Regions from separate parts of the Mesorhizobium sp. M1348 genome, predicted to be linked through region 4. Evidence: predicted binding sites of a transcription regulator. Region 4 holds the regulator's gene; each other region holds the start of a gene.
What was found. The regulator PhoB, encoded in region 4, activates phosphate uptake and scavenging genes when phosphate is short. The targets are predictions, from matches to a motif close to TGTCATNNANCTGTCAT.
Positions count from the first base shown of each region.

Region 1: phnF (phosphonate metabolism transcriptional regulator PhnF) is a predicted target of PhoB. The motif match lies at 4,200-4,216, and genes of this name have one in related genera.
Region 2: NKH13_RS00025 (inorganic phosphate transporter) is a predicted target of PhoB. The motif match lies at 4,950-4,966, and genes of this name have one in related genera.
Region 3: NKH13_RS06180 (RNA degradosome polyphosphate kinase) is a predicted target of PhoB. The motif match lies at 4,459-4,475, and genes of this name have one in related genera.

Region 1 covers NZ_JAMYLH010000001.1:584,978-592,148, reverse strand. The annotation lists gene NKH13_RS02990 (sugar ABC transporter ATP-binding protein) at 1-1,353, shown strand, start outside; gene NKH13_RS02985 (ABC transporter permease) at 1,350-2,315, shown strand; gene NKH13_RS02980 (zinc-binding alcohol dehydrogenase family protein) at 2,383-3,399, shown strand; gene phnF (phosphonate metabolism transcriptional regulator PhnF) at 3,418-4,161, opposite strand; gene phnG (phosphonate C-P lyase system protein PhnG) at 4,298-4,759, shown strand; gene phnH (phosphonate C-P lyase system protein PhnH) at 4,759-5,370, shown strand; gene NKH13_RS02960 (carbon-phosphorus lyase complex subunit) at 5,372-6,484, shown strand; gene NKH13_RS02955 (alpha-D-ribose 1-methylphosphonate 5-phosphate C-P-lyase PhnJ) at 6,481-7,171, shown strand, end outside.
Region 2 covers NZ_JAMYLH010000001.1:1,950-9,120, reverse strand. The annotation lists gene NKH13_RS00040 (efflux RND transporter permease subunit) at 1-2,913, opposite strand, end outside; gene NKH13_RS00035 (efflux RND transporter periplasmic adaptor subunit) at 2,910-4,187, opposite strand; gene NKH13_RS00030 (TetR/AcrR family transcriptional regulator) at 4,338-4,874, shown strand; gene NKH13_RS00025 (inorganic phosphate transporter) at 5,019-6,623, shown strand; gene NKH13_RS00020 (transporter) at 6,696-7,171, shown strand, end outside.
Region 3 covers NZ_JAMYLH010000002.1:427,095-434,265, reverse strand. The annotation lists gene NKH13_RS06215 (HoxN/HupN/NixA family nickel/cobalt transporter) at 1-342, opposite strand, end outside; gene NKH13_RS06210 (cation diffusion facilitator family transporter) at 373-1,401, opposite strand; gene NKH13_RS06205 (metal-sensing transcriptional repressor) at 1,398-1,661, opposite strand; gene NKH13_RS06200 (TIGR02117 family protein) at 1,766-2,437, shown strand; gene NKH13_RS06195 (hypothetical protein) at 2,438-2,656, opposite strand; gene NKH13_RS06190 (FAD-dependent monooxygenase) at 2,898-4,133, opposite strand; gene NKH13_RS06185 (zinc-finger domain-containing protein) at 4,153-4,398, opposite strand; gene NKH13_RS06180 (RNA degradosome polyphosphate kinase) at 4,549-6,750, shown strand; gene ppx (exopolyphosphatase) at 6,750-7,171, shown strand, end outside.
Region 4 covers NZ_JAMYLH010000001.1:282,871-290,041, forward strand. The annotation lists gene pstB (phosphate ABC transporter ATP-binding protein PstB) at 1-766, shown strand, start outside; gene phoU (phosphate signaling complex protein PhoU) at 799-1,506, shown strand; gene phoB (phosphate regulon transcriptional regulator PhoB) at 1,523-2,212, shown strand; gene NKH13_RS01460 (ROK family protein) at 2,222-3,466, opposite strand; gene xylF (D-xylose ABC transporter substrate-binding protein) at 3,742-4,782, shown strand; gene NKH13_RS01470 (sugar ABC transporter permease) at 4,925-6,292, shown strand; gene NKH13_RS01475 (ATP-binding cassette domain-containing protein) at 6,370-7,164, shown strand.

The DNA of each region.
Region 1 (7,171 bases), 300 kb from region 4:
GGCGTCATGCCGCGCACCTCCGGCGACGTCATCTGGGAGGGCAAGCCTGCCGCATTGGCAACGCCGCATGAGGCGATGGCGCTCGGCATCAATGCCGTGCATCAGGAAGTCGTCCTGTGCCGCCATCTCACCGTCGCCGCCAACATGTTCCTCGGCGAGGAGGATGCACGTTTCGGCATCCTGCAGCAGCGGGCGATGGTCAGGCAGGCGCAGAAGATCATCGACGATCTCGGCTTCGACCTGCCGGCGCATGTCATGCTGGGTGACCTGACCATCGGCCAGCAGCAACTGATCGCCGCCGCCCGCGCCACCGTGCGCGGCACCAAATTCCTGATCTTCGACGAACCGACCGCCTACCTCACCCGCAAGGAGGCCGACCAGCTGTTCACGCTGATCCGCCGGCTGAAGGGCGAAGGCGTCACCATCATCTACATCAGCCATCGCATGGAAGAAGTGTTCGAGCTCGCCGACCGCGTCTCGGTGCTGCGCGACGGCACGCTGGTCGGCACCAGGAATATCGCCGAGACCAATGACGCCGAGCTGGTCAAGATGATGATCAACCGCTCGATCGAGCAGGTCTACCACAAGGAGCATTTCACCCCCGGCGCGATGCTTGTAGAAACCAGGAACCTGTCCGGCAAGGGTTTCGAAAATGTCTCGATGTCCGTCCGCGCCGGCGAGATCGTCGGCCTCTACGGCCTGATCGGCGCCGGCCGCAGCGAGTTCGTCACCACGCTCTATGGCCGGCACCGCAAATCGGCCGGCCAGATCCTGTGGGAGGGCAAGGAGGTCAAGGTCAATTCCGAACATGACGCGATCAGGCTCGGCATGGCGCTGGCCCCGGAAAGCCGCCGCGACCAGGGCCTCTGCCTCAACCTGCCGGTCGGGCTCAACCTCAATCTGCCGATTTACAAGCGCATCTCGAATAATCTGCTGATCTCCCGCGCGCAGGAAAAGGCGCAAGCCGATCGCCAGATCGCCGACCTGCGCATCAAGACGCCGACGCGCGGCGCGCTGGCCTCCAGCCTGTCCGGCGGCAACCAGCAGAAGATCGTCATCGGCAAATGGCTCGCCCATGGCGCCAAGCTGTTCATCTTCGACGAGCCGACTGTCGGCGTCGATGTCGGCACCAAGGCCGAGATCTACCGCCTGTTTGGCGCGCTGCTGTCCAAGGGAGCCGGCATCATCCTGATCTCGTCCTACCTGCCGGAGGTCTATGAGCTCGCCGACACGCTGCACGTGTTCCGGCGCGGCAAGCTGGTGGCCACGCATGGGTTTCGTACCGCTGACCACGAGGAGATCCTCACCCAGGCGCTGGCCGAGAAACAAGAAAAACCGGGAGGACGGATATGAGCACCGAGGCGATCGCTGTCGAAAGGCCGAAACGCAATTACAACGCCCTGTTCGGGCTGACACTGCTGGCGCTGCTGGTTCTTTTGTGGGTCATCCTGTCGGTGGCGACGCCGAGCTTCGCCTCCGCCAACAACATCTCCAACCTGTTGCGGCAAGGGTCGATGATCGCCATCCTGGCGGTCGGCCAGACCTTCGTCATCATCACCGGCGGCATCGACCTTTCCGTCGGCGCCGTGGTCGGCTTCGCCACCGTCATCGTCGCGATGCTGATCAACGCCGGCACACCGGTTTTCCTCGCCATCCTGATCACCTTGCTGGTCGGCGTCGCCATCGGCATGTTCCATGGCTTCGGCATCGTCAAGATGGGCCTGCCGCCCTTCATCATCACCCTGGCAACGCTGACCTCGCTGCGCGGCATCGGCCTGTTGATGACCAACGGCAACTCGATCTCGATCAACAACGACGCCTTCCAGACGTTCTCGCGCAGTTCCTTCGTCGGCGTCCCCAATCTGTTCTGGATGGTGATCCTGGTCGGCATCCCGGCCTACATCTTCCTGCACCACAGCCGCTGGGGCCGCTATCTGTTCTCGGTCGGCTCCAACGCCGAGGCGTCGCGTCTGTCGGGCGTCAACGTCCAGCGCACCATCTACATGGCCTACACGCTGTCCGGGCTGTGCGCGGCCTTCGTCGGCGTGCTGCTTGCCTCGCGCATCGGCATCGGCAATCCGACGCAGGCCGAGGGCTGGGAATTGCAGGCGATCGCCTCCTCGGTGATCGGCGGCACCTCGTTGTTCGGCGCTGTCGGCTCCGTGCACGGGCCGCTGCTCGGCGCCTTCATCCTTGCCACCATCAACAACGGCGCCAATCTGCTTAACGTCAACGCCTTCTGGCAGCGCATCATCACCGGCGTGCTGATCATCGTCATAGTCTATTTCGACGGGCTGCGCCGCCGCGGCAAATAGATCGCCTCCCAACAGCCGGCCTCGCGACAGCAGAGCCGGCGGTGCCATGAACCGACTGGATTGAAGCATGAAAGCCGTCGTCTGCCGCTCGCCCGGCGAACTTGTCCTCGAAGATCGCCCGGCGCCTGGCGCGTCGCCCGCCGGCTGGGCGCTGGTCGCCGTCAGCCATGTCGGCATCTGCGGCACCGACTATCACATCTTCGAAGGCAAGCACCCGTTCCTCGCCTATCCCCGCATCATGGGCCACGAGGTTTCCGGCACCGTGATCGAGGTTGGCGAGGACGTCGATCTCGCCGTCGGCGAAGCGGTGATCGTCAATCCCTATCTCGCCTGCGGCAAATGCATCGCCTGCCGGCAAGGCAAGCCCAATTGCTGCGTCAGGATCGAGGTGCTCGGCGTCCACCGCGACGGCGCCATGTGCGAGCAGCTCCTGGTGCCGGCGCAAAATCTTTATCCGGCAAACGGCCTGTCGCTGGCCGATGCCGCCGCCGTCGAATTCCTGGCGATCGGCGCCCATGCCGTGCGGCGCTCGCTGGTTGATCCAGGTGCGCGCACGCTGGTCATCGGCGCCGGCCCGATCGGGCTCGGCACGGCGCTGTTCGCCCGCATCGCCGGGCTCGACGTGACGCTGCTCGACATGAGTGCGGAGAGGCTGGGTTTCGCCGAAAGCGAACTCGGCTTCGCGACCCTCGACGGCTCGCGAGGCACCGCTGCCGACCTGGTGCGGGAAGCAACCGGCGGCGACGGCTTCGATGTGGTCTTCGACGCCACCGGCAGCACCCGGTCGGTGCAGTCGGCCTTCGCCCATGTCGCGCATGGCGGGGCGCTGGTCCTGGTCAGCGTCGTCAAGGACGACATCGCCTTTTCCGATCCCGAATTCCACAAGCGCGAGATGATGCTGATCGGCAGCCGCAACGCCCTGCGTGCCGATTTCGACCATGTCGCCGCCTCGATCCGCAACGGCGCGGTGCCGCTGGCAAAGCTGGTCACCCACCGCACCACGCTTGGCGAGACGCCGCGTGACCTCGCCCGCTGGGCGCATGAGAAGTCCGGCCTGATCAAGGCTGTCATTCAGGTCGGATGATGCCAGGGCTGGCGCATCTCAGAGCGCCGACAGTTTGAGCTCGATCCGCTCGGCCGGGAAGCGCGACTCCGAAAACTGTATCGGCTGACCGTCGGGCGTGACGTTGACGGCGACCGTCACCAGCACGATGGCGCCGGGCTGCAGCTCGAGGTCGGCAAGGTCGGCGGCATCCGCATGGCGCGCCGACAGCACTGTCGATTGCCGGAGATAGTCGTCGATGCCGAAACGTGCCAGCGATGCCGTGATCGAACCGGTTTCCGCCATGGCGGCATCGATGCCGGCAAAGCGCCTGGCATCGAACCAGCCGGCAGCGCGGGACACCGGCATTCCATCGGCTTCGCCGCGCGTTTCCAGGCGTATCACATCGGCCCCCTTCGCAAGGCCTAAGCCCTCTGCGACACGACGGTTGGCCGGCTCGACCGATGACGCGAGCAAGGTGATATGCCGCTCGGACGCCTGTCCTTGCAATCCCTCCGAAAAGCGGGTGCGCGCGCCGATCGGATAGGACAGCCGCCTGCGCGAAAGCACGAAGGTGCCGCGCCCCTGCTCCGCCCTGAGCACACCCTCCTGCACCAGCGCTGCGATGGCGCTGCGCACCGTATGGCGGTTGACGCCATAGCGTTCGGCCAACGCGATCTCGGGCGGCAGCGCGGCATTCTCGGGAAAATCGCCGACGGCGATCGAATGCAGGATCTGGTCGGCGATCTGCCGCCACAGCGCGACACCGCTGCGCCGCTCGATGCTGCTGGGCTGCCCGATCATTTCCGCCCCCGATCTTTTTGCCCCAGACATTTTCCTCGTGTCATGCACTCGTCATGGACACGCATTAGAAAATAGATATAATTTGTATAATTGTCTATATCAATAGACAAATGAACGCAGACGAGGAGCACCGGCCATGCGAGGACGGGAAGTGCGAGAGCAGGCCGAGCGCAAGGCCTTGATGGCGACGCTGGCCCAATCGGCCGGCGACGATATCGTCCGCCTCTGGGACGAAGCGGGCCTGCCTTCTGAGGCGGAACTTCTGCGTGGCCCCGAAACCGGCTTGGTTACCGTGCGTGGCAGCATTGGCGGCGGCGGCGCGCCCTTCAATGTTGGCGAGGCGACGGTCACCCGCGCCACGGTGCGGCTTGCGTCCGGCCATGTCGGCCACTGCTATGCGCTCGGCCGCGACAAGCAGAAGGCAAGGCTGGCGGCAATCGCCGACGCGCTCTGGCAGGATCCTGCCTACCGCAACGAGGTCGAGACCAGGATCGTCGCGCCCTTGCAAGCGGCACTGGCCAAGGCGCGTGACCAGCGCCGCGCCGAGACGGCGGCGACCAAGGTCGATTTCTTCACCATGGTGCGCGGAGAAGACTGATGGACGCTGCTGTGCAATCGATCGAAGGCGGCTTTGCCGACCCGGTGTTCAACGCCCAGACCGTATTCCGTGTCGTCATGGACGCGATGGTGCGCCCGGGCAGCGTGCAGCCGCTGCCGGCCCTCGCCCAGCCGCCGGCGCCGCTATCGGTCACCGCCGGCGCCATTGCGCTGGCGCTGTGCGACAACGACACGCCGCTCTGGCTCGACCTGGTTTTGCAGGGGTCGGCGGCGATGAAATCCTGGCTTGGCTTCCATACCGGCGCGCCGCTGGCCAACACCCCGGCCGACGCGCATTTCGCGCTGATCGCCACGCCGGCCGAGATGATGGCGCTCGACGGCTTTTCGCAAGGCACCCAGGATTATCCCGATCGCTCCACGACGCTGATCCTCGAGGTCGGCGATCTCGTCTCCGGCGCTCCGCTGCTGCTCGAAGGCCCCGGCATCGAGACGACGGCGACGATCGCGCCGGCGCAAATGCCGCGTCATTTCGTCGAGCAATGGAAGCAGAACAACCAGCGCTTTCCGCGTGGCGTCGACGTCATCCTCGCCACCACCGACGCAATTGCCTGCCTGCCGCGTACGACGCGCATCAAGATCATGGAGGCGTAGCATGTACGTCGCGGTAAAGGGTGGCGAAGCGGCCATTCGCAATGCTCACAAACTGCTCGCCGACCGCCGGCGCGGCGATCGTTCGGTGCCCGCACTTCGGCTCGACCAGATCGTCGAGCAGCTGGCGCTCGGCGTCGACCGAGTGATAAGCGAAGGTTCGCTTTATGATCGCGAACTGGCGGCACTCGCCATCGTCCAGGCGCGCGGCGACATGATCGAGGCGATCTTCCTGGTTCGCGCCTATCGCACCACGCTGCCGCGTTTCGGCTACACCAGGGCGATCGACACCGGCACGATGCTGGTCGAGCGGCGCGTGTCGGCGACCTACAAGGACCTGCCCGGCGGCCAGCTGCTCGGCCCGACCTTCGACTACACCCACCGGCTGCTCGATCCCGAGCTTGCCGCCGGCGGCGATGTCGCCGAACCGGAACAGCGTGCAGGCGAAGCGGAGGCGATGCCGCGCGTCTCGGCCATCCTCGCCCGCGAAGGCCTGATCGAGCCCGACGGCGACATGCCTGGGGATCATGTCCCCGGCGACATCACCCGCGAGCCGCTCGAATTCCCGATGGCGCGTGACATCCGCCTGCAGGCGTTGTCGCGCGGCGACGAGGGGTTTCTGCTGGCGCTCGGCTATTCCACCCAGCGCGGCTACGCGCGCAACCATCCCTTCGTCGGCGAGGTTCGCATCGGCGAGGTCGAACTGGAACTGGACGTGCCGGAACTGCCCTTTGCCGTGCCGCTCGGCAGCATCCGCGTCACCGAATGCCAGATGGTCAACCAGTTCAAGGGCTCGGCCAAGGCGCCGCCGCAATTCACCCGCGGCTACGGCCTCGTCTTCGGCCAGAGCGAGCGCAAGGCGATGGCCATGGCGCTATGTGACCGCGCTCTACGCGCCTCGGAACTCGGCGAGGACGTCGTCTCCGCCGCGCAGGACGAGGAGTTCGTCATCTCGCATTCCGACAATGTCCAGGCGACCGGCTTCGTCGAGCATCTGAAGCTGCCGCACTATGTCGACTTCCAGGCCGAGCTCGACCTCGTGCGCCGCATGCGCGCCGAGCATGATGCCCGCGAAAACGCCGGCAAGGGCGAAGAGAAGAGGGAGGCAGCGGAATGAGTGCACAACCAGCGGATATAGCCACCTACAACTTCGCCTATCTCGACGAGCAGACCAAGCGGATGATCCGCCGCGCCATCCTCAAGGGCATCGCCATTCCTGGCTATCAGGTGCCGTTCGCCTCGCGCGAAATGCCGATGCCCTATGGCTGGGGCACCGGCGGCGTCCAGGTCACCGCTTCGATCATCGGCCCGGATGATGTGCTCAAGGTCATCGACCAGGGCGCCGACGACACCACCAATGCGGTTTCGATCCGCGCCTTCTTCAAGAAGGTCGCCAATGTCGCCGTCACCACCGAGACGGCCAAGGCGACCGTCATCCAGACCCGCCACCGTATCCCCGAACACCCTTTGGCGGCCGGTCAGGTGCTGGTCTACCAGGTGCCGATCCCCGAACCGCTGCGCTTCCTCGAGCCACGCGAGACGGAGACGCGCAAAATGCATGCGCTGGAGGAGTATGGTCTGATGCATGTAAAACTCTACGAGGATATCGCCAGGCACGGCCGCATCGCCACGACCTATGCCTATCCGGTCAAGGTCGAGGGCCGCTATGTGATGGATCCCTCGCCGACACCGAAGTTCGACAATCCGAAGATGCACCGTTCGCCGGCTTTGCAATTGTTCGGCGCCGGCCGCGAAAAGCGCATCTATGCACTGCCGCCCTTCACCGATGTGGTCAGTCTCGACT
Region 2 (7,171 bases), 280 kb from region 4:
CGCGCCGCTGGAGATGATCAGCGGCACCACGCCGAGCGCCATCGCCGCCGTCGTCATCAGGATCGGCCGCAGCCGCACCTTGGCCGAGGCGATGATCGCATCACGCCGCCGCATGCCGTGCATTTCACGCTGCTGGTTGGCGAACTCGACCAGAAGGATGCCGTGCTTGGTGATCAGGCCGATCAGCGTGATCAAGCCGACCTGGGTGTAGATGTTGAGCGTGCCGAGCCCGATATTAAGCGGCACGATCGCGCCAAAGATCGAGAGCGGCACCGCCATCATAATGATCAACGGATCGCGGAAGCTTTCGAACTGCGCCGCCAGCACCAGGTAGATGACGAGCACAGCCGCCGCGAAGGCGATGATGATCGTGTAGCCCTGTTGCTTCTCCTGCCTCGACTGGCCGGTATAGTCGATGAAGAACGTGTCGGGCAGACTTTCCCTGGCGATGTCCTCGATGGTCTTCAGCCCGTCACCGGTGGTGACGGTGGGCAATGGCAGAGCGGAAATCGTGGCGGAGTTCAACTGGTTGAACTGCTCGATGGCGGCCGGCGACGCGTTGGTCGAGATCTTCACCACCGCCGAGAGCGGCACCATCTCGCCCGACACGCTGCGCACGAAATACTCCCCCAGCTTTTCGGGATTGTCGCGGAATTGCTGCGGTACCTGCGGGATGATGTCGTAGCTGTTGGATTCGCGGTCGAATTGCGCCACCTCGGCGCCACCGACCAACAGGGTCAGCGTCCGGCCGATGTCGGCGATCGGCAGGTTGAGCGCGGCGGCGCGATCGCGGTCGATCGTCACCGTCACTTCCGGCGCGTCGTAGGACATCGAATTCTGCACGGCGAGGAAGCGACCGGAGGCCTGCGCCTTGTTCTTGATGTTCTCGGCCGCCTCGTACACCTGGGAGGCCTCGCCGGTCGAGCGCACCACCATTGTGATTGGCAGGCCGCCGCCGGAGCCGGGCAGCGTCGGCGGCGCGAAGACGAAAGCCTCGACGCCTGCCACCTTGGCAAGGCGGGCAGTGATGTCTTCCTGAAGTTCCTTCGAGCTGCGCGCGCGCTCGGCCCAGTCCTTGAACGCAAAGCCGACGAAAGCGCTGTTCGTCGGGCCTTGGAACGCGACGGCGGAGAACCGCGCCCTGGTTTCGGGGATATCATTCACCAGCCCGAGAATCTGGTTCACATAGGTCTCGGTGTAGTCCGACGTCGCATAGCGCGGCGCGTTCACAATAGACAGCAAGAAGCCCTGGTCTTCTTCCGGCGCCAGTTCGCTCGAGGTCTTGGTGAACATGAAACCGGTGGTGGCGACCAGCGCGAGGACGATCATCAGCGTCACCGGGCGATAGTTCAACGAACCGGTGACCAGCCGCTCATAGACGTGTTCGACGCGCCCGAACGTATTGTCGACAATGCGCTGGAAGCGGCTGTGCGAGCCGGACCTCAGGATACGTGCCGACATCATCGGCGTGATGGTGAGGGCGACGACACCCGAAAGCACCACCGAGCCGGCAAGCGTCACCGCGAATTCGCGAAACAGTGCGCCTGTCAGACCGCCGGTGAAGGCCAGCGGCGCGAACACCGCGGCCAGGGTTATCGTCATGGCGACGACGGCGGACGAGATCTCCCGCATGCCGTTGAAGGCCGCCTGCATCGGCGACAAGCCGTCTTCCTCCATGTGGCGGTGGATGTTTTCCACCACCACGATAGCATCGTCAACAACCAGTCCGATCGCCAGCACCATGGCCAGCAACGACAATAGGTTGATCGAATAACCCAAAGAAAACAGCAGGAAACAGACGCCGATCAGCGACAGCGGAATGGTCACGATCGGCATCAGCACCGAGCGGAACGAGCCGAGGAAGAGCAGGATGACGACGATGACGATGGCGACCGCCTCGCCGATGGTCTTGAACACCTCCTCGATCGACGCGCTGATCTGCTCGGTCGAATCATAGACGATCTCGATCGTCATGCCGAGCGGCAGCGTCTCCTGGATGGTCGGCACAATCTTGTGGATCGCCGCCGCGGTGGTCAGCGGATTGGCGGCCGGCGTCGGAAAGATGGCGAGAAAGATGCCGGGCTTGCCGTTGAAGGTGACCCTGGTGTCGGTGCTCACCGCGGCGAGCTCGACGCGGGCCACGTCGCGCAGTCTCACCACATTGCCGTCTTTCGAGCGGAGCGGAAGGGCAGCGAAAGCCTCCGGCGTCTGCAGGGTCGAGCGAACCGTGATCGAGGAAGCCACATATTTGTTTTCGGTATCGCCGGGCGCAGAGAGGAAATTCGATTCGTTGATGGCCGTCAGCACTTCCGCCGCCGTCACGCCGCGCGCCGCCAGTTTGATCGGGTCGATCCAGACACGCATCGAATATTCGGCGGCGCCGAAAATCTGCACGTCGGCGACACCTTCGACCGTCGAGATACGCGGCCGCACGACACGCTCGATATATTCGGTGAGCTGTTCCGGCGTCATGTTCGGGTTCTGCATCGAGATGTACATCATCGCGAACTGCTGGCCGGTGCCCTTGACGATCACCGGGTCTTTGGTTTCGTCCGGCAGATCGCCGCGAACGCTCTGAACCTTCGACAAGACTTCGTTCAGCGCGACGTCGGGGTCGGAGCCGAGCTTCATCTGCACTGTCACGGTGCTGGAGGACGGCCGGCTCGACGACGTGACATAATCGATGTTTTCGGTCGAAGCGACGGCACGCGCGATCGGCGCGGAAATGAACCCCTGGATTAGGTCGGCGCTGGCGCCGGGATAGGCCGTGGTGATCGTGATGGCCGTTTCTTCAACCTCTGGATACTGCCGGATCGAAAGGTTGAAAATGCCCTGAAAACCCAGAAGCAGGATCATGCAGGCAAGCACGGTCGAAAGGACCGGGCGGCGGATGAAGAGGTCGGAAAAGCTCATTGCTGGGCTGCCTGCTGGTTCCCTGGCTTGCTCGGATCGATCGTGTTGTCGACGGCAACGGACATGCCGTTCGAGAGCCGGTTCTGGCCGGCGGTAACGACTTCGTCGCCGGGCTGGATGCCTTCCAGGATCTCGACCAGGCCGGCGTTGTGGCGGCCTGGCTTGACGAACACCTGGGCGAGCACGAGCTGTGGCTTCTGTTCTTCCGCTGCCGGTTTGGCTTCCGCTGCCGGTTTGGCTGGGGTAGCGGCCGGCTTTTCTTCGGGTTTTGCCGCGGGTGCTTCGGCTGCGGGCTTGGCAGCATCTGCAGCCGGCTTTTCCTCCGGCTTCGCCTCGGGAGCCGCCCCGTTGGCTTCGGCGGATTTCGCCGCGCGCACCACGAAGACGAAGTCGCCGTACAGGCTGGAAGTCAGTGCCGTCTGCGGCAGCGCCAGCACGTTGTTCTCCTCGGGCAGTTCGATGCGCACCTGGACGAACTGGCCCGGCGTCAGCTTGCCTTCCGGATTGCCAACCTCCGCCCTCACCGTCACCAGCCGGCTCGTCGGGTCGATCTTCGGATCGATACCGCGGATGCTACCGGCGAACGGCATGTCGCCGCCGCCGACGCCCAGCCGCACCGTCTGTCCGATCTTCAGCTGCGGAAGCTGCTGCTCCGGCACGGTGAAATCGACACGCATCGTATCCATGTCCTGCAAGGTCACCACAGCGGTGCCGGGTGTGAGATACTGCCCAAGGTCGATTTTCGGAATACCGACGGTACCCTTGAAGGGGGCCGTCAACTGCTTTTGGTCGAGCACCGCTTGCAGCTTGTTTACCTGCGCGGCGGAGACCGATGCTGCTGCCTGCGCCGTGTCGAGCGTAGCGTCGGTGCCGACCCCGCGCTTCTGCAACTCAAGAGCGCGCATCAGCGTCGTCTGGTCGGATGTGGCTTGCGCCTTCGACGCAACGAGATCGGCTCGCTCGACGGCATCGTCGAGCTGCAGCAGCACGGCGTTGGCGGCGACCTTCTGATTGGCATGGAACAGGATGTCCTTGACGATGCCGGCAGTTTCGACCGTGAGGTCGACACCGCGTACGGCACTGACAGTGCCGATCGCCTCGATGCCGGGCGTCCAGGACATAGGTTTGACAATGACCGTCGACACGGTCGCGGCTGGCGGCTTCATGGTGGCGAAGAACTGTTTGATTGCATTGTCGCGGAACAGGTTGAAGCCGACGATGCCGCCGCACACCAGCACGAGCAGAATGAAGGCGATGATGAAGCGCTTGATCACGAACAGTCCCCTCGGCCATGGCCCAGCATAACGGTCGGACGACCGGAACACATACCTGTGACTGGTCCCAATTTCAAATGACGGCGATCTTACTGTACCGTCTGGACGGTCTTGTCAATTCCGCCTAAGCTAATGAATGGGGAACGCTTGATGAAGGCCCGCAGAGCAAATTCGCGCGAGAAGATTCTCGCCGCCGCCGCCGACGTGGCGCGCGAGACGGGTCCTGGCAGCCTTTCGCTGGATGCGGTCGCCAGCCGTGCCGGCGTGTCGAAAGGTGGTCTTCTCTACAATTTCCCGACCAAGGCGAAATTGATGCAGGCGCTGGTGGAGGATTACCTCAGTGCGTTCCAACAGGCGCTTGAGGCCGCCCGCACCAACGGTGTCAGCGGTGAGAGCCCGCTTGCGGCCTATATCAGGCTTTCGGCCGAGCATGCGGAGGAGTCGAAACCGTCTGCGTCCTGGATATTTTCGGCGATTGCCGAGGATCCCGATTTCCTGACGCCGATAAAATCGTTCAGGCGGCAGCTGTTCCAGCGGCTGAAGGGGGAGACTCCTAACCTCAGGGCGCTGCTGGTCTGCTATCTCGCCATCGAAGGGCTTCGCAGCATGAACCTGTTCGGTTCGGACATTCTCTCCGCCGAAGAGCGCCGGCTGCTGATATCGACGCTGCTGGAGATCGCGGAATAGTCCAGGAATGCGCCGGCCGGGTTCAGTTGCCTCGGTCGCTTCGATCGCCCGTTTGCGTCGACCCAAAGTGCCTGCCGTCACACAGGCTTCATTGTGCCGACATAGCGTCCTCCCATTCTTTGCTGCAACGCAGGAGGAGTGGGTATGGTCGATATTGTTTCAAGCGAGGCAGGAATTCCAAGGCCGGAGCATCCGCTCGACCGGCCAAGCGGCACCGGCAAATGGTTTCTGCCGGCCTTTGCCGTCATTGTTCTGGGCGGCCTTGCCTATGTCGGCTACGCGCTCAGCCAGGACCTGACCAGCACCGTCGCGGTGCCGTGGATCCTGCTTGGCCTGGCGCTGCTGATCGCGCTCGGCTTCGAATTCGTCAACGGTTTTCACGACACCGCCAATGCGGTGGCAACCGTGATCTACACGCATTCCATGCCGGCCGAGCTTGCGGTGATGTGGTCCGGCTTCTTCAACTTCCTCGGCGTGCTTACCGCCAGCGGAGCGGTCGCCTTCGGCATCATATCGCTGCTGCCGGTCGAGCTGATCCTTCAGGTCGGCTCGAGCGCGGGGCTAGCCATGGTTTTCGCGCTGCTGGTCGCAGCGATCATGTGGAACCTCGGAACCTGGTATCTCGGCCTGCCTGCCTCGAGCTCGCACACGCTGATCGGTTCGATCATCGGCGTCGGTCTCGCCAACCAGTTCATGGCCCCGGCCGGCTCCGTCACTAGCGGCGTCGACTGGTCACAGGCATCCAATGTCGGCCTGTCGCTTCTGATCTCGCCGCTGGTCGGATTCGGCCTGGCCGCGCTGCTGCTTCTGGTGATGAAGCTGCTGGTCAGGAACCGCGAGCTCTACGAGGCGCCCAAGTCGAGCGCTCCGCCGCCACTGTGGATTCGCGCGCTGCTTATCTTCACCTGCACCGGCGTGAGCTTTGCCCACGGCTCCAATGACGGGCAAAAGGGCATGGGCCTCATCATGCTCATCCTGATCGGCGTGGTGCCGACCGCCTTCGCGCTCAACCGCACACCGGACGTGAACTATCTCGAAGCTTACAAATCCGCGGCGACCCAGGTCGAAACGGTACTCGGCAAATACGTCAAGCCCGGCGTCGCTGTGACCGACGCGGCGACCGTGGTCGGCGACGCCGTTCGCACCAAGACCTGGAAGGACGAGACCACGCCTGCCCTGCAGAGCTTCATCCACGACACCAGCGCCATGTTGTCGCCCTATCCGTCCGTGGAAAAGCTGCCGACAACGCTGGTCAGCAACGCCCGCAACAACATCTATCTTACCGGTGAAGCGCTGAAGCTGATCGACAAGAGGAAGCTGCTGCCGATGCAGGCAGACGACCTGAAGGCGGTGACGACCTATCATAAGGCCGTCGACAACGCGACGAAGTTCATCCCGCTCTGGGTCAAGGTCGCCATCGCGCTGGCGCTCGGCCTCGGCACCATGGTCGGCTGGAAGCGCATCGTCGTCACCGTCGGCGAGAAGATCGGCAAAAGCCATCTGACCTACGGCCAGGGCGCGTCCGCCGAGCTTGTCGCGATGGCGACGATCGCATCGGCCGACTATCTCGGCCTGCCGGTCTCAACCACCCATGTGCTGTCGTCGGGCGTTGCCGGCACCATGGCGGCGAATGGTTCGGGCCTGCAATGGTCGACGGTGCGCAACATGCTGATGGCCTGGATACTGACCCTTCCGGCCTCCATCTGTCTTGCCTTCGTGCTGTTCGTCATCTTCCGCCAGGTATTCTGAGCGGGGGCAGGGTTTGACCAGAATGTCGCGGCGCCGCCCGGATCATCTGAACGTGCATCGTTTCGGCCGGCCATGAATGACGCATCGCATCTGACATTGCTCGCCGCGGACGATCAGCACCATACTCCTGGGCTGGTCTGGGCCTATCATGCCGCTCCCGGCAAAGCTCCCGAACCGCTGGCGCCCCGAGACATAGAACCCGCGCTGGCCTCAGCGGACGGCTGGGTCTGGCTGCATGTCGACCTAGTCGACCGGCGCGCCCATTCCTGGGTCAGCCACGCCTGCGCGCTGCCGGCGTCGGCTCATGCGATCCTCGAAGGACATGAGGACAGCCTGGTGCTGGCGCATGAGAATGGCGTCGTTCACGGCATTTCGGCCGACCTGCATGGCGAGATCGCCCATCAGTCGACGACCATCGGCAGATTGCATTTTGCGGTCTCGGAGCGGCTGCTGGTCACCGGCCGCCGGCATCCGCTGGCGGCGGTGGAGGAAGTGCACACTGCCCTTGCCGCGGGGCTGCGGCCGGCCACGGCATTCGAGCTGTTCGA
Region 3 (7,171 bases), on a different contig from region 4:
ACTGATATGCTCCAGAAGCGGAGCGCGGCCGACGCTGCCCAATGCTATTGAGACCAGTGGTAACGAGAGAGCCGCAATCAGAACGGCAATCGTCACATGCGTGAACGACAGCGTGATAGATACGAGCAGGCCGCGCGAGACCTTCGCATCCGAACCGGCAAGATAAGTCGCCAGGACGGCCTTGCTGTGACCCGGCGTCAGCGCATGGGCAGCCCCGAACACGACGCCCATTGGCAGGAAGGCCATGAACGCCAGCCAATTGCCTCCGGCCGAAAGCAGTTTGATCTGCTCGCCGAGCGTCAGGTAGATCGTGCGCTGAAATTCGACGAGGGTCTGGAACATCGGACGAGACTAGCAAAAAATGGGCGAGCGTCAGTGCATTTGGCCGTGGTCATGCGTGTGCTCGTGAGGGCGCGGATGGTCGTTCTCTCCATGTCCGGTTGAAAACCGCACATTCGCCTCGGCCAGGGCTGGCATATGCTGGGACAGTTCGTCCTTCAGCGCTGCCGCGATCTTGTTCGCTTCCGACAGCGGCAGGGTTTCGTTTGCGGCAATTGCGATGTCGGCGTGCAATCTATGACCGACCCAGCGCGCCTTGGCATCGACAATATGCGCGCCCGGAACATGCTCGGCGGCATGTCGGATTTCATCCATCACACCGGGTTCGATTCCATCCAGCATGCGGGTCAGCACCGAGCGGGCCGATTGCCAGACAATACCGAAGATCGCAATCGTGATCAGCAGGCCGACGATCGGGTCGGCCAAGGAAAAGCCGAGCCAGACGCCGATGGCTCCGATGACCACGGCAAGGCTGGTAAGTCCGTCGGTGCGGGCGTGGTAGCCGTCGGCAATCAGTGCCGCGCTGTTGATTTCGCGACCGACGCGGATACGGAACACGGCAACCGCCTCGTTGCCGAGGAAGCCGACAATGCCCGCCGCCGTCAGCCAGCCGAGGTGTGTCACCACTTGTGGATTAATCAGCCTGTCGATGGCTTGGTAGGCGGCGACTACAGCGCTGAACAGGATGATGAGCACGATGATAATGCCGGCCAGATCCTCGACCCGGCCCAAGCCATAGGTGAAGATCCGCGACGGCTTGCGCCGCGCCAGCACGAACGCAATCCATAGCGGGATCGCCGTGGTCGCATCGCCGATGTTATGGATCGTGTCGGCCAGCAATGCCACACTTCCCGACAACGCAACCACGACCATCTGCAATGCCGCGGTGATGGCCAGGATTACGAACGACCATTTGATTGCCCAGATGCCCCGATCGGTGGTGGCAATTGTCGCATCGATGACGCCATGGGTGTGACCGTGCGGACTGTGACCGCCGTGATGATGTGCGGCGTGCGAGCCGAACCCGAGCCAGTCCAGAATGCGGGCTACGATGGCATTCATAGATATTTCGCCAGCTGCTTGAGTTCCGCCAGCGAGTTGCCGCCGGTTTCTACGCTGTCCGTCAGGCAATGCTCGATGTGGTCGTTGATCAGCTCGCGCTTGGCGCTGCTGATCGCTTTTTCGACGGCATGAAGCTGCTGCGCCAGATCAACGCAAGGGCGACGCGCCTCGATCATGGCCAGCACCGCCGCGAGGTGGCCTTGCGCGCGCTTCAGGCGCTTTATGATGGAAGGATGCGAAGCGTGGAGGTGATCTGACATGCCTCAGCATATCCTCCCGGGGAGGATATGCGTCAAGCGCTTTGTCAGTGGCGCAAGTTCCGGAGAGGCTTCACCTTGAGCATTGCTTGTTCTATGCCTTTCCCATGAAGAAGCTTGCCCGCTTTCTTGGCCTGCTGGCCGTTGCAATAGCGCTAGCGGTAGCGCTGGGCACGCTGCTGCCGCGCCCGCTCTGGCCGGCGGCCGTTGCCGATCCGATCGGCGCAAGCCACCGTATCTTGGTGCTGCAAAATCCAATCCACACCGACATCGCCATCCCGGTCGACGACGATGTGCGCCGGCGCTTCCATTTCCCGGTCGATGCCGGCATTACAGCCGACATGGTGGAGGTCCGCTACGTCGTCTTCGGCTGGGGCGGCCGCGCCTTCTATCTGGAGACGCCGACCTGGTCGGCGCTGAAGGCGGTGCCGGTGATGAAGGCGCTGACCGTCGATGCCTCGGTGATGCATGTCGACATTTCCGGCGAAATCGCCGAGCCGCATCCCGACGTCGCCGGCTTCGACATCGGCGACGAACGCTTTACCGCGCTGCTCGATTACATTGCGGCAAGCTTCCAGCAGGGGCCGAACGGGGCCATTCCGATCGAGAATGCGGCCTATTCCCGCTTCGACCGGTTCTTCGAAGCCAATGGCCATTTCAATGCGCTGATCGGCTGCAACACCTGGACGGCGGCGGCACTGCGCACGGCCGGCCTGCGCACCGGCTGGTGGAACCCGCTGCCAGCCTCGCTCGGCCTGTCGATGCGGCTTTACAATTAGCTATTTAGGCTCATCAATCGGTTCTGCGGTCCGGCCGATCCGCTTGAAATATGGATTTCGGACAGCGCTCTGCCAGAATTCTTCGGTCAATTCAGGGATGTCGTTCGTATCGACATCATCCGTCGAACGTGCTTTCAGCGCTGCGATTTCCGCTTTCTGGACATCTGTCAGCGGAGGCGAATTTGTTGGGTCAAATGCGTATCGGATGACCTTGGCCATAGCTCGTTCTTACTAGGCGGGGGTATTGCTGTCGAATGCTAACCTCTCATTCCTTCGCGCCCCCTCTGTCCTGCCGGACATCTCCCCCACGAGGGGGGAGATTAGCGGCTTCGGTGCCTTGCTAGGTCATGCAACCTTGAAGATTGGCGAAAGGCAATATGTGGTGGCCAATCTCCCCCCAAGTGGGGGAGATGTCCGGCAGGACAGAGAGGGGCGCTGTCCCGCCAGCCTGTCGTGCGTATCATCGCGCGCCATCGTCCAACGCCCGCCAGCCATAGAGCCAGTCGAGATCGGCGGCGAGTTTTTCGGGTGAGCGCATCGCCAGGAACAGGTTGCGGGCCATCGCCACCGGCCCGGCCGCGTGCCAGGCGAGGCGGTTGACGGCGCCGCGGCGGGCGACCTGGGCGACGCGCGGCCGCCGCGCCTGTTCCCAGGCGGCAAGCGCCCCCTCAAGATCGGCTGGCGAAGCGGCAACGAAGCCGGCAAGCGTCGCCGCGTCCTCGATCGCCATCGCCGCGCCCTGTGCGGCAAAGGGCGTCATCGCATGCGCCGCATCGCCGATCAGCGCGATGCCTTCCGGCGTCGTCCACCGCCGCTGCTCGACGGTGTGGATCGGCCATGCCGTCCACGGCGCGGCCTCGCTCACCAGACGGACCAGCGCCGGCGCGGTATCGCGCATGGCGCTTGAGAGGCTGGCGGGGTCGGCATGCCCCGACCAGCCCTCGGCGATGCGCTCGCCCCTGGTGAAGGCCGCGAGGTTGAAGACAGTGCCACGGCTCACCGGATAGGCGACCATATGGAAGCCGGGATAGAGGAATGCAGTAACGCAATCGGGCGCACCGATCGCTGCAAAGGTTTGTCCGGCAGGGCTGTCGGCACCGACGGTGGCGCGCCACGCCAGCTCACCTGAAAACCGGCTACTACCGAATTCGGCCGCGTTGCGGGCAAGCGTTTCTCGCACCGACGACCAGACGCCATCCGCGCCGATCAGCAACGATGCTTCCGTTTCGATGGCCGTGCCGGCAACCTCTATCGTTGCGGCGATGCCATTGGGTTTGACGGCGGCACTGACGACGAGAACGCCGGTGACAAGTTCGATGCCGGGCCGCTCGGCTATCCGCTCCATCAGCGCTGACTGCAGATCCGCGCGGTGGGCGACGAGATAGGGCGCTCCCCAGCGCGTTTCGGCTGCCTGGCCAAGCGGTACGCGCGCCAGCTCGCGCAGCGTGGGGGCATCCTTGAGTACGACCGCCTCCGGCCGCACCGCCGTCGGCAACAGCCGATCGAGTACGCCTAATTGTCGAAGAATGCGTGTCGCATTGGGCGAAAGCTGGATGCCGGCGCCGGCAGCCTCGAGGTGCTGCGCCTGTTCGAACAGTTTTATCCGATAGCCGCGGTCGGCGAAGGCCAGTGCCGCGGTCAGCCCGGCGACGCCCGCCCCGGCGATGACGACCTGCCGGGACTGCGTTTCCTGCATCAGGCTTGTCGCGGAAGAATCAGGCGGCCTGGTCGATATAGAGGCAGCCCGGCGGCTGCGTTTCCAATGCCTTCAGCTTCGGCGAATAGCGATAGAGCGTCGAGCAATAGGGGCAGACTTTTTCATTGTCGTCGCCCATGTCGAGAAATACATGCGGGTGATCGAAAGGCGGATTGGCGCCGGTGCACATGAATTCCTTGACGCCGATGTCGATTGCCGGATAGCCCGCATCGTTCTGGAAATGGGGAATGGAACCGCCTGCCATCGTCGTCTCCTGATCTTGTCGGTTGCATCTGGATCATAACCCGTCTCTTTGCAAGATCGATGAAATGAAACTGTCGCAAAAGCCTGTCAGAGGATAAGTTAAGCCGGTTAACACCGTAATCCGCGGACAGGTGTGAGAAGAGCAGGAACTATGAACGAACTGAAGCCGGTCCAGAACGAATTCATCACCATCGAGGCGGCGAGCCGCGAAGGCGGCAATCCTGACCGCTTCGTCAACCGCGAGTTTTCCTGGCTGCAATTCAACCGGCGCGTGCTCGAGGAATCGCTGAACGCCAATCATCCGCTGCTCGAGCGGGTTCGCTTCCTGTCGATATCGGCCGCCAATCTCGACGAGTTCTTCATGGTCCGCGTCGCCGGTCTTGCCGGCCAGGTGCGCGAGGGCATCGTGCTGAAGAGCCCGGACGGCCGCACACCCGAGCAGCAACTCGAACAATTGCTGCGCGAGGTCGAGCGCCTGCAGGAGGACCAGCAGAACAGCCTTTCGGCGCTGATGCTGCAGCTCAACAAGGAAGGCATCGAGAGCATCACCCGCGATGCCCTGACCAAGGACGAGAAGACCTGGCTCGAGGACCATTTCCAGGAGCAGGTGTTTCCGGTCCTGACGCCGCTGTCGATCGACCCGGCGCATCCGTTTCCGTTCATTCCCAATCTCGGTTTCTCGATGGCGCTGCAATTGCGCCACCGCAAGAACGGCGAGGAAATGAGCGCGCTTTTGCGCCTGCCGGTGGCGCTGAGGCGCTTCATCCGCTTGCCGGATCGCAAGCATCACGTCCGCTTCGTTCCGCTCGAAGAGGCGGTCAGCCTCTACATCGGCAAGCTGTTCCCCGGTTATGAGGTCAAGGGCTCCGGCACGTTCCGCATTATCCGCGACAGCGATATCGAGGTCGAGGAAGAATCCGAGGATCTGGTGCGGCTGTTCGAGACGGCGCTGAAGCGGCGACGCCGCGGCTCGGTCATCCGCATCGAGTTCGACAGGCTGATGCCGGCCGAATTGCGCGATTTCGTCGCCGGCGAGCTCGGCGTCTCGGCCAGCCGCATCAGCGTGCTTACCGGCCCGCTGGCGCTTAGCCAGATCTCGGAGATCGTCGCCGTCGCCCGCGACGATCTGAAGTTCACGCCCTACAATCCGCGCTTCCCCGAGCGCATCCGTGAGCACGGCGGCGATTGCTTTGCCGCCATCCGCGAGAAGGACATCATCGTCCACCACCCTTACGAATCCTTCGACGTGGTGGTGCAGTTCCTGCGCCAGGCGATGGCCGATCCGGAAGTGGTGGCGATCAAGCAGACGCTCTATCGCACCTCCAACGACAGCCCGATCGTGCGGGCTTTGGTCGATGCGGCGGAAGCCGGCAAGTCGGTGACGGCGCTGGTCGAGCTCAAGGCGCGTTTCGACGAGGAGGCCAACATCCGCTGGGCCCGCGACCTCGAGCGCGCCGGCGTCCAGGTTGTCTTCGGCTTCCTCGAGCTGAAGACCCACGCAAAGATGTCGCTGGTCGTGCGGCGCGAGGACGGCAGGCTACGCAATTACGTGCATCTCGGCACCGGCAACTACCACCCGGTCACCGCCCGCATCTACACCGACCTGTCCTTCTTCACCACCGACCCGACGATCGCGCGCGATGTTGCGCAATTGTTCAACTTCATCACCGGCTATGCCGAACCGGCCGAGCAGATGCGGCTGGCCATATCGCCGTTCACGCTGCGCAACCGCATTCTCAAGCACATTTCGGACGAGATCGGCCACGCGCTGGACGGCAGGCCGGCTCGCATCTGGATGAAGATGAATGCGCTGGTCGATCCGATCATCATCGATGCGCTTTATGACGCCAGCCGCGCCGGCGTCGAGATCGATCTCGTCGTGCGCGGCATCTGCTGCCTGAGGCCGCAGGTGCCCGGCCTGTCGGAGAACATAAGGGTGAAGTCGATCGTCGGCCGTTTCCTCGAGCACAGCCGCATCTATTGCTTCGGCAACGGCCACGGCCTGCCATCGGACGGGGCGATCGTCTACATCTCCTCGGCCGATCTAATGCCACGCAATCTCGACCGCCGCGTCGAGACCATGGTGCCGATCACCAATCCAACTGTGCATGAACAGGTGCTCGGCCAGATCATGCTCGGCAACATCATGGACAACCAGCAAAGTTTCGACGTATTGGCTGATGGAACCTCCCGGCGCGTCGTGCTGGAAGAGGGCGAGGAACCGTTCAACGCGCAGGAATATTTCATGACCAATCCGAGCCTGTCCGGACGGGGCGATGCGTTGAAGTCGCATGCCCCCAAGCGCATCGCGCAGTTCAAGCGCCGCAAGAAACAGAACGCAGCGACGGGCTGATGATTTCAGCGTCCCAGGGCCGGCTGCAGGACCGCCGACCGCTGTCCATCATCGATATCGGGTCGAACTCGATCCGTCTTGTCATCTATGAGGGGTTGGCGCGCTCGCCGACCTTGCTTTTCAACGAAAAGATGCTGGCCGGCCTCGGCCGCGGCATCGTTTCGACCGGAAAGCTCGATCCCGAGGCGGTGACGCGCTCGATGGAAGAGTTCCGCCGCTTCCACGCGCTTTCCGACCAGGCCGGCGCCGAGCGCATGTATGTGCTGGCGACCGCCGCCGCTCGCGAGGCCGTCAACGGCCCCGACTTCATCCACCGCGCCGAGGACGTGCTCAAGACCGAGATCCAGGTGCTGAGCGGCCGCGAGGAAGCCCATTATTCGGCACTCGGCGTCATCTCCGGTTTCCACCCGGCCAACGGCAT
Region 4 (7,171 bases):
AACGGTCGCCGAGAAGACGAAGATCGAGGTCAAGAACCTCAACTTCTACTACGGCCAGAGCAAGGCGCTGAAGGACATTAGCCTGTCGCTGCCCGAGCGCAGTGTCACGGCCTTCATTGGGCCTTCGGGCTGCGGGAAATCGACGCTGCTGCGTGTGTTCAACCGCATCTATGAGCTCTACCCGAAACAGACAGCCGAGGGCCAGGTGCTGCTCGACGGCAAGAATATTCTCGACCGGTCGCAGGATCTCAATCTGCTGCGCACCAAGATCGGCATGGTGTTCCAGAAGCCGACGCCGTTCCCGATGTCGATCTACGAGAACATCGCCTTCGGCGTCAGGCTCTACGAGAATCTCGGCAAGTCCGAGATGGACGGCCGCGTCGAACAGGCGTTGAAGCGCGCCGCGCTGTGGAGCGAGGTCAAGGACAAGCTCAACGCCAGTGGCTTGAGCCTGTCCGGCGGCCAGCAGCAGCGGCTCTGTATCGCCCGCACCGTGGCCGTGAAGCCGGAAGTCATTCTGCTCGACGAACCGGCTTCGGCGCTCGACCCGTTGTCGACGGCCAAGATCGAGGAACTGATCGACGAATTGCAAGCCGACTACACGATCGTCATCGTCACTCACAACATGCAGCAGGCGGCGCGCGTGTCGCGCCAGACCGCCTTCATGTATCTGGGTGAGCTGGTCGAGTTCGACCGGACCGAGAAGATCTTCACGTCGCCCCGCGAGAAGCGCACGCAGGACTACATCACCGGCCGCTTCGGCTGAGCCGTTCCGATCATGCATATGAGGACAGGACCATGGGCGAACACACAGTCGCTTCTTTCGACGAGGATCTCGAGCAGATCAGCAAGCTGATCCGCGACATGGCCGACCTCGCCGGTTCGATGGTCGGCGGGGCGACCAAGGCCCTGTTGAATTCCGACAACGTGCTGGCGCAACGCGTCGTTTCCGACGACGCCATCATGGATGCGCGTCAACGCGAACTGGACGATCGCGCCATCACCCTGATCGCCAAACGCCAGCCGATGGCCCACGATCTTCGCCATGTCGTCGGAGCGATCCGTATGGCCGGCGACCTCGAACGCATCGGCGACCTTGCCAAGAACATCGCCAAGCGTGTGAGTGCGGTCGGCCTCAGCGTCACGCCGCGCGACCTGTCGCATTCCATCGACGCGATGGCGCAGCTGGTGCTCATCCAGGTGCAGGGCGTCATTGAGGAATATGCCGCAGGCGATGCGGCCGCGTTGGCCAAGCTGCGTGCCGCAGACGAGCGCATCGACGTCAAATACACGTCCGTGTTCCGCGAGCTGTTGACCTACATGATGGAAGATCCGCGCAACATCACCGCTTGCACGCATCTGCTGTTCTGCGCCAAGAATCTGGAGCGGATCGGCGACCATGTCACCAACATCGCCGAAAATGCGTATTATGTGCTGACCGGCGAGCAATTGCCGGTCAATCGTCCGAAGCAGGACGAAACGACAATGTCCGCGCCGGTGACATGATGGGGGTGCCCAGCCGATGATCGCACCACGCATAATGGTGGTGGAGGACGAGGAGCCGTTGGGTGTGCTGCTCCGCTACAATCTCGAATCCGAAGGCTACCAGGTCGAGGTGGTGACACGCGGCGACGAAGCCGAGATCCGTTTGCAGGAGAATGTGCCCGATCTTCTGGTGCTCGACTGGATGATACCAGCGGTTTCCGGCATCGAGCTCTGCCGCCGGTTGCGGGTGCGCCCCGAAACCGAGCGGCTGCCGATCATCATGCTGACCGCGCGCGGCGAGGAGAGCGACCGGGTGCGCGGTCTTTCGACCGGCGCCGACGACTATCTGGTCAAACCATTTTCGACACCGGAATTCATGGCCAGGGTCAAGGCGCTGCTGCGGCGCGCCAAGCCGGAAGTGTTGTCAAGCGTGCTGAAGGTCGGCGACATCGTGCTCGATCGCGAATCGCACAGGGTCTATCGCAAGAAGAGCGAAATCAGGCTCGGGCCGACCGAATTCCGGTTGCTCGAGTTCATGATGCGGCATCCGGGCCGCGTCTTCTCGCGCAGCCAGTTGCTCGATAATGTCTGGGGCGAGACGATCTATATCGACGAACGCACCGTCGACGTGCATGTCGGCCGGCTGCGCAAAGCCGTCAACAACGGCCGCATGCCTGATGTCATCCGCACCATCCGCGGTGCCGGCTACGCGATCAGGGAAGATTGATCCGCCGGGTCAGGCCACGTTCTTTCTGACGCGGGGCCTCATTTGCGCGCCCGGCGCGAAAATCTCCTGGTCGACGAAGCTTAACGCCCGCATCGCACAGCCTTCGCGGATCAGCGGCAATTCGTTCGGCTCGGTATCGAAGGAGATCGAACCCGAATGCTGGCCGCCGGCGGTCTGGGCGATGGCCTGGCGCAAGGCCGGCTCGATCAGATCGAAGGCGGCGGCACTGGCGCCGACCATCGCGACCGGTGCCGGATCGATCAGCGCGAACAGCGAGCCGAGACCGAAACCCAGCGCCTCGCCGGCCTTGCGGTAGGCCTCGCGTTCCGGCCCATCCTTCTCGCGCGCCCGGGCCGCCAGCGCGCGCATGTCGGCGTCGCTGACGTCGGCGATGGGTTCGCTGTCTTCGCTCATCTGCCTGGCGTTGCGCCAGATGGCGTAGTTGCCGGCATAGGCCTCGATGCAGCCGCGCCGCCCGCATCGGCAGAGCGCGCCGCCCGGACGATGGATCATGTGGCCAAACTCGCCGCCGGAGGAATGCGTGCCGGTGAACAGCTCGCCCTTCAACACCAGCCCCATGCCGATGCCGTGCGAAAGCAGGATGGCGATGAAGTCGTCGCGATAGCGATCCGGATCGCGCCAGCGCAAAGCCACCGCCATCATATTGCAGTCGTTCTCCACCGTGGCCGGGATGCCGAATTGATCTTCCAGCATATCGGCAAAGGCGATGTCCGTCTGCGGCGTGATCGGCGACCACAGCATGGCGCGTGCAGGGGAGTCGGTAATGCCCTGAATCGCCAGGGCGATGCGGGCGACACTGCGGACGTCAAGGTCTGGATCCTCCAGCCGGCGCCGGACGACGGCCATGCATTCGCGGATCAGCTCGTCGCGCGGCATGGTCAGCGTGTCCAGCCGGCGCTGTTCCTCGGCTACGACGTGTCCCGCATAGTCGATGATGGCGGCCGACAGGAAATTGAGCGACAACACCACGGTCAGCACCGCCGCCGCTTCCGGGTTGAGGGCGAGGCCGACCTGCGGACGACCGCGTTTCAACGAAACGGGCTCGCTTGCCTTGCTCTCGGCGAGGATGCCTTCCCGTATCAGGTCGGAGGAGATCGCCGATATGGTCGAATGGCTGAGGCCGGTGGCTGCGGCGATCTCCGTACGCGATGGCTGGCCAACCCGGCGGACTGCCGAGATCACCATCGCCCGGTTGCGCCGGCGCAAATCGTCATGGCGGATTCCGACCGACATCGTTTTGCTTTCCTCCCGGTTGCCGCGGCCGCTCATGAACCGGAAGCCGTCGGTAATGTCCGACAAATAGTGTCGGATGCAGGCAAATAGTGTCAGATGCAGGTGGCGCTGTCATCGTTTATTCCGACGCTCGAAAAAACTCTCAGACTCATCAAAATCCATCAGAATCGATGTTGACAGCAGCCGGAGATCGGGCCAGTATTTTTTCGAGGCTCGAAAAAATTAGCTGGTCTTTGGGCCAATGGTCACGCCGTACGCGGCGCAGGGAGGATATGATGAAGAAATTCACGACCGCCATTCTGGCGGGTGTCGCCATGACGCTGGCGCTGGCGTCGGTGGCGCAGGCTAAAGACAAGGTCATCGGCGTTTCCTGGTCGAACTTCCAGGAAGAGCGCTGGAAGACCGACGAGGCCGCAATGAAGGCGGCCATCGAGGCCGCCGGCGACAAGTATATTTCCGCCGACGCACAGTCCAACCCCGGCAAGCAGCTCACCGACGTCGAGAGCCTGATCTCGCAGGGCGCCAACGCACTGATCATCCTGGCGCAGGACGCCTCGGCCATCGGGCCGGCCGTGCAAAAGGCGCTGGACGAAGGTATTCCGGTTGTCGGCTACGACCGGCTGATCGAGAACAAGGACGTCTTCTACCTGACCTTCGACAACAAGGAAGTCGGCCGCATGCAGGCCCGCGAAGTGTTCAAGGTGAAACCGGAAGGCAACTACGTCTTCATCAAGGGCTCGGGCGCCGATCCGAATGCCGATTTCCTGTTTGCCGGTTCGATGGAAGTACTGAAGGACGCAATAGACAGCGGCAAGATCAAGAATGTCGGCGAGGCCTATACCGACGGCTGGCTGCCGGCCAACGCCCAGAAGAACATGGAACAGTTCCTGACCGCGAACGACAACAAGGTCGATGCAGTGGTCGCGGCCAATGACGGTACTGCCGGCGGCGTCGTCGCCGCATTGACGGCGCAAGGGCTGGCCGGATCTGTTCCGGTTTCGGGCCAGGACGGCGACCACGCCGCGCTGAACCGCATCGCGCTCGGCACGCAGACCGTGTCGGTGTGGAAGGATGCGCGCGAGCTCGGCAAGAACGCCGCCGAGATCGCCTCGCAACTGGCCGACGGCAAGCAGATGACCGACATTGCCGGCGTGAAGGATTTCACCACGCCCGGCGGCAACACCGTAAAATCCCTGTTCCTGACCCCGGTCGCCATCACCAAAGATAACCTCAACGTCGTCATCGATGCCGGCTGGATCAAGAAAGAAGAGGTCTGCGCGGGTGTGGCGGCGGGCACTGTTGCGGTCTGCAACTGACCCGACGTTTCCGAGAAGTCCGAACGCCGCGGCCGCTCGCCGCGGCGTTTTTTCAACAAGAGTTGTTTTTCCGCTTCCGGCGGATAACTTCTAGGCTGCTTCCGGCATCCGCGGCAGACGGCAACCCGGCGGGAGAAACATAATGACCGACACGACTTCCAACACGCCGGTCGACAGCTCGACCGCAGACCGGGCGCGGGAATCCGAGCTCGGCATCGTTGCCCGATTTCTCAAGGCAACCGAACTCGACACGCGCATGCTCGGCATGGTCGGCGCGCTGCTGGTCATCTGGGTCGGCCTGCATGTCGTTTCTAGCGTACGGCTCGGCGTCAATCCGTTCGAGTTCGACAGCCGGACCTTCCTGACGCCACGCAATCTCTGGAACCTGTCGGTGCAGACTTCCGCCGTGGCCATAATGGCCGCCGGAATGGTGCTGGTTATCGTCATGCGCAATATCGACCTGTCGGTCGGCTCCGCCGAAGGCCTGATCGGCGTGGTCATGGGCTTTGCGCAGGTGCATTTCCTGGTGCGAATGGTCGGTCTGCAATTAGGCAACCCCTGGATCTGGATCGTGGCGCTGGCCATCGGCCTGGCGCTTGGCCTTCTGATCGGAGCGTTCCAGGGATACATCATCGCTTATCTCGAGGTGCCGGCCTTCATCGTGACGCTGGGCGGCCTTCTGGTCTGGCGGGGTGCCGCATGGTGGGTCGCCAGTGGGCAGACGATTGCGCCGCTTGATGCCACTTTCCAGCTGATGGGCGGCGGACCGGCGGGTTCGATCGGCGCGCGATGGAGCTGGATCGTCGGAATTGTCGCATGCCTTGCGGTTGTGTTCATGCTGCTCAACGGGCGGGTGCAGCGCAAGCGGTTCCGCTTCCCGTTACGCCCGATCTGGGCCGAGACGTTCCTCGGGGCCGTCACTTGCCTTGTCATCATGGGCGCCATATGGCTCGCCAATTCCTATCCTTGGCCGGTCGGCATCGTGAACAGATATGCGGCGGCCAACAATATAACCGTTCCCGAAGGCGGGTTGTTCATCGCCCATGGCATCGCCATACCCGTGCTGATGGCTGTAGCCGTAGGGCTGATCATGACCTTCATCGCCAAGCGTACCCGTTTCGGCCGCTATGTCTTCGCCATCGGCGGCAATCCGGAAGCAGCCAACCTTGCCGGTATCAACACGCGCTGGGTGACCATGAAGGTGTTCATGATCATGGGCGTGCTGGCGACGATCGCCGCAGCGATCTCGTCAGCCAGGCAGAACTCGTCGACCAATGCGCTGGGCACGCTGGACGAGCTCCTGGTTATCGCGGCGGCGGTGATCGGCGGCACGTCGCTCGCCGGCGGCTCCGGCACCGTGCTCGGCGCCATGCTCGGCGCGCTTTTGATGCAGTCGCTGCAATCCGGCATGGTGCTACTCGGCATCGATTCGCCGCTGCAGAGCATTGTTGTCGGCGCCGTGCTGGTGGTCGCGGTGTGGCTCGATACCGTCTATCGCAAACGGGTCTGAGCATGATCCCGCAAGGTGGAAACCGGCTTTCGGACAAGATCATGCTCAAGCAGGATCTATAGGGAGGAAGAACAAGCATGGCAGACAAGACCGCTCCCACGCCGCTGATCGACATGCGCAACATTTCGATCGCCTTCGGCGGCATTCGCGCCGTCGACGATGCCTCGGTCGATCTTTTCCCGGGCGAGGTGATGGCTTTGCTCGGCCATAACGGTGCCGGCAAATCGACGTTGATAAAAATCCTGTCCGGCGCCTACAAGCGCGATGCGGGCCAGATTTTCGTCAACGGCGAGGAGGCTTCGATCTCCAACCCCCGCGACGCCAAGAAGTACGGCATCGAGACGATCTACCAGACGCTGGCGCTGGCCGACAATGTCGATGCGGCCGCCAACCTGTTTCTCGGCCGCGAGTTGATGACCGCCTGGGGTACGCTCGACGACGTCGCCATGGAGGCTGAGGCGCGCAAGGTGATGGGTAGGCTTAATCCGCGTTTCCAACGCTTCAAGGAGCCGGTGGTAAAGCTCTCGGGGGGCCAGCGGCAGTCGGTTGCGATCGCCCGCGCCATCCTGTTCAACGCCCGCATCCTGATCATGGACGAGCCGACGGCGGCACTCGGGCCGCAGGAGACGGCACAGGTCGGCGAACTGGTCAGGCAGCTCAAGGCCGACGGCATCGGCATCTTCCTGATCAGCCACGACATCCATGACGTGTTCGAGCTTGCCGACCGTGTCTGCGTCATGAAGAACGGTCGGGTTGTCGGCACGGCACGCACGACCGACGTCACCCAGGACGAAGTGCTCGGCATGATCATCCTCGGCAAGTGCCCACCCGGCGCCATTCCGGGGCCGGGCGCCCTGAAGATCGCCGCATGAATGAGAA